DNA from 2 places in the Metabacillus sediminis genome. Region 2 is predicted to be linked to the other one. Evidence: predicted binding sites of a transcription regulator. Region 2 holds the regulator's gene; the other holds the start of a gene.
The links. The regulator NrdR, encoded in region 2, represses ribonucleotide reductase genes. The targets are predictions, from matches to a motif close to AACACNATATATNGTGTT.
Positions count from the first base shown of each region.

Region 1: the regulator NrdR is predicted to act here: its motif matches at 1,196-1,213, upstream of WCV65_RS13240 (vitamin B12-dependent ribonucleotide reductase).

Region 1 covers NZ_CP147407.1:2,527,672-2,530,081, forward strand. The annotation lists gene WCV65_RS13240 (vitamin B12-dependent ribonucleotide reductase) at 1-1,107, opposite strand, end outside; gene WCV65_RS13245 (biotin/lipoate A/B protein ligase family protein) at 1,501-2,337, opposite strand.
Region 2 covers NZ_CP147407.1:2,867,158-2,869,567, forward strand. The annotation lists gene WCV65_RS14930 (DnaD domain protein) at 1-913, opposite strand, end outside; gene nrdR (transcriptional regulator NrdR) at 984-1,445, opposite strand; gene WCV65_RS14940 (cytosolic protein) at 1,511-1,912, opposite strand; gene speD (adenosylmethionine decarboxylase) at 2,052-2,410, opposite strand, start outside.

The DNA of each region.
Region 1 (2,410 bases), 340 kb from region 2:
TGCCCCTGTTAGGAATTCAGAGTTGTGTACACTGTACGTTCCGCCGGTTTTCAGCTTCGATTCTGCATCTCTCATCACTTTGTCAGAAAAACCGCCGTTTCCAGGAATGGCTTTGTAATTTACAATGCCCTGATACATGTCCTGTTCCGCTTGTGTGAAAGGAGTGAATTTCAGTTTTTCCTGCGCTGCTCTTTTAATGGATTCATCGTTTGTATTTTCAATAAGATATCGAAGGATACGCGGATTTTGCATTTTGGATATAATGAATTCCACGATGTCCGGGTGCCAGTCGGAAAGCATAATCATTTGGGCACCGCGTCTTGATCCGCCCTGTTCCACAAGATGCGTAAGTTTTGCGATATCATCAAGCCAGGAAACCGATCCTGACGATTTACCATTTACTCCGCGTGCAAGCGTGTTGCGCGGCCGGAGGGTTGATCCGTTCGTTCCCACTCCGCCTCCGCGGCTCATGATTTCCATTACCTGTTTACGGTGCTCAGAAATTCCTTCACGCGAATCCTGAACGAAAGGCATGACATAGCAGTTAAAGTACGTAACGTCTGTTCCAGCTCCTGCTCCATATAAAACACGGCCTGCAGGCACGAAGTTTGTGGCGACAAGCTCCTGATAGAACTTTGCAAACCACTCCTGGCGTTTTTCTTCGGTTTTTTCCACAGAAGCAAGGCCAGTCGCATTTCGTTTCGCAATTTGTTCGTAAAAGACTTCCAAAGGCTTTTCAATGACATCTAAGGATCTAACGATTAATCCGCTTTCGATTTCCTCAGGCTTGTCCAGAGAATGACGGTATTCCTCATCTACTAAAACAGTAGCTGTTTTTGACGTCCAATCAAGCTCCGTTATGTAACCCAGTCCCCTAGCCGGAAACTTCGGATCCTCTTTTATGGTCAGAACAACGAAATCACCTTTGGATAACGTTACTTTTTCCGTATCCTTAAATGTATACCTGTCAAGCATGACAAGACGGGAAACGCCTTTATGTGTAAGGTGCATGTCATCTGTCACCGGATGCACCTGCGTGAACAAGGAAATATCCTTATTCAGCTTGTCTACATCCATTTTCATCTTCTCCTCTAACGAAACGGGCATGTTAACAACTCCTCTTCCAATAGTACTAAGTAAAAATATCATACATCAGGCCCTATAATCAACATATAGTGCATTCATTATTAAGAACAATACTATATATTGATTATAGCTTGGTTTTTCCCTTGTTTGTCAAATCGAAAACTAAACAAAAACGAGAGAAAAACAGAGAAAATAAGAGATTCTGCTGCATCTGCTATTTAAATTAAACCAATTTGTGATTTGCAATAATTCCTATTAAACCAACTTCTGATAAATAAAGGAAATAATTGAATTATTTTCTTGCTGCAGTAAAAATAATTTACGACTACATCCATTATAGAACAAATGTTCTTCGTGATCATAGAGTAATTTCTGGCAAAAGGAAAAAGCGGCACAAATGCCGCCCTATCCTTGCTACCTTTTAAAGTTCCAGTCACTGCTTTCATATTTACTTTTTGCGAGATTTTCTACATACATTTGTTCATCCTGCGAAAGTTCATAAGCTTCCAGTTCAATATTCAATCCGGTCTCAAATCCTTTTTTAAATGCCTTACGCGCCTCTTCCATTGTGACAGGCGTTTCTCTTAAAGCATTCGCTGCAACAGCTTTACTGCTAAAATTTCTGCGCATCCGTTCTTTTACCCGCTCACTGGGATACTTGAATAAATCAAACAGCTTATCCTCATCCAAATCAAGCAGGATCGAGCCGTGCTGCAGGATGACACCCTTCTGGCGGGTTTGAGCACTCCCTGCAACTTTTCGCCCTTCAACTACGAGCTCATACCAGGATGGTGCATCAAAGCAAACAGAAGATCGCGGATTTTTAAGGCCTTCTTTTTCCTCATCTGTTCTTGGAATTGCAAAGTACGCATCAAGACCAAGATTCCGAAAGCCTTCTAATATTCCTTCAGAAATAACCCGGTAGGCTTCTGTAACCGTGCGGGGCATCTCCGGGTGCTCCTCCGTTACAATGACACTATATGTAAGCTCTTGGTCATGAAGTACGCCCCTGCCTCCGGTCGGTCTTCTGACAAACCCCAGACCGTGCCGTTTAACCGCATCAAAATCTATTTCTTTTTCAGCCTTTTGAAAATAGCCGATGGATAAGGTTGCAGGATTCCATCCATAGAAACGGATAACCGGTGGAATTTTCCCTTCGCTATGCCAATCCAGCAGCGCTTCATCCAATGCCATGTTGAAGGAAGGTGAACAATTTCCTGAATCAATAAATCGCCATTTTTCTTTTATCATATGCTTCCCTCTTTTAGCGTTTTAATCACTGCCTCAAAAGATACTTTATCAGTCTAACAAATCGCGGCAGACT
Region 2 (2,410 bases):
CCTTCGTCAGCTCTTTGTTTTCAAGGACGGTCCGCTGCATAACCGGCTGAATTTTATTGATCTCAACGAGTTTCGGCGTTTTTTTGCCATATTGAAAATCGTACCACTCTCTGGCACTCTTGCGAAGCCATTCCCTGTCAATGGATTCATCCGGCTGAAGCGAATCCATGAGCAGGTTTTTCATATTGATCGGATCAATTCCATACACGTAGGACAGCTTCACAATGGTTTCCTTGACAGGCTCCGTAATTGATTTTTTAGAGATAACCGATTCTGACAGCCCTTCAAACAGCAAATCAAAGTCAAACACGGATGGTGAGAGGTTCGGCTCATTCCCGTCTGTTTCTCCGATGTATTCTCTTTCATCGCCGGGTCCTTCATCGCCTTGCGTCATCGTCATCTCGCTCGGCTGAAGGGACTGAAATACCTCATCAAACGATCGGGTCACATTTTCAGCAGTACCGCGTTCTTCATCCGTGAAGTATTGTTTAAGCTGCATATAGGTTGTATGTCCAACCCGATTATATAAATAAATATTCAGCATTCCATCGTTAAAAAATGCATCCGGTTTAAGAGGAGGCTGAATCTCATAGATGAACATGCGGCTGCCGTCCATTTCTTGAAAATAGGAAGTCAGCAAGCCAATTCCTTCAAGCTTAATCCGTTCAGAATAAAAGCTTTTTAAATTCATTTGAGTCAATGTCATCAAGCGGTGGTGGGGATGTTCCTTTCCCCATACCCGGTCCTGTTCAAGCTCTGCCCACAAGGTCATATATAAACCAAGAGCAGCCGTACCGAGAAGCGGCTGATAAAGCATAGTTACAAGCTTCCGGTCGTATTCCTGGAGGATGCCCTGGCTTCTCGCCCGGTACCTGTCACCCGGAATTAGTTCCTTCCAATGATAATCCTTCACTCCGATTGCCTCCCCATTTATAAGAATAGCGATGGGGAAAAGGAGCCGGAAGTATCAATGATCCGTACTCCTAATTGCTTTCCCTCTTAATCAATTCCTTTAACTCATCTATAAAAACATTAATATCCTTGAATTGTCTGTATACAGAAGCGAAGCGGACATAAGCGACTTCATCCACCTGTGCAAGGCGATCCATGACCATTTCTCCAACACTATCGCTTTTCACTTCTGAAACGCCATTGTTTCTTAATTCTTTTTCAATATCCTGGACGATTTCCTCAAGCTTTGTCAGGGGAACAGGTCTCTTTTCACATGCTTTAATCAGACCGCGCAGCATTTTTTCTCTGCTGAATTCTTCGCGCGTCCCTTCCTTTTTTACCACAATCAGCGGGATCTCTTCCACTTTTTCAAATGTGGTAAACCGGTATTGGCATTCTTCGCACTCTCGTCTCCTCCGGATGGCTTTGCCTTCTTCAACCGGTCGGGAATCAAGCACCCGTGTACCCTGATTATGACAAGTAGGACACTTCATGTTTTATTAACAGCTCCAATCCATGCATGGTAACCGGGCTATGCCCTATATGATCTATCGTTTCTTTATTTGCCTGAATTCAGTCCGGATCCGACAAATTTTAATTCACTGTCTAATTTCTGCTGAAACTCCAGAATGACCTTTCTGCTATAGCCGAAATCTGTCGGAAGAGCCGTGTCGGATGAAACGGAAAAATCAATGGCCGTCTCAAATGGTCTTACAGAGATGACTGTTGCTACCAAAAGAGCAGATTTAGGTTTTTGAATCTGCACACTGATTTCCCCGCGCTCCTCTGAAACGGATGTAACTTTACAGCCGCCTCTGACAGCTGCTGCAGCCTGTACGGCTTCCATTGCTTTTTTTGCCGTTGCTTTATAGTAGCGGCTTCTCAATTCAGGATCTTGATGCGTCTCAGCTGTTTCGCTATGTGCTGAAAAGAAAGCTTGAACTTTTTTTAATAGACTCAAAGATCTTCTTCTCCTCTGCAACACCCTGAATGGGTGTTATATGTATTTATCTCTATCATACTGTTTTTTCCGGATAATCAAAAGAGGTGTGAATGAATCTTCACACCTCTTTACCCAATGACATTATCAAACTTCAAAATTACTGAGCTTTTGCTTGAGACTGTTTTACTTGAACAGGTCCCATGCCGCGTGGAATTTCGATATTCTCACGTGTTTGTGCACTAAGTGCCTCAGCAATGTAGTCGGCAGCAATATTCGGATTTAAATCTCCGCATGTGTATACGTCAATACTCGCATACCCATGTTCAGGAAAACTGTGAATGGTTAGGTGGGATTCAGAAATAATGACAACCCCGCTCACACCTTGTGGAGCAAATTTATGAAAAGCTACCTCTCTAACTTCTGCACCAGACTTTAAAGCAGCATTAACAAACGTTTTTTCAATATAATCCATGTCGTTCAACTTATCGAAATCACAGCCCCATAGTTCTGAGATTA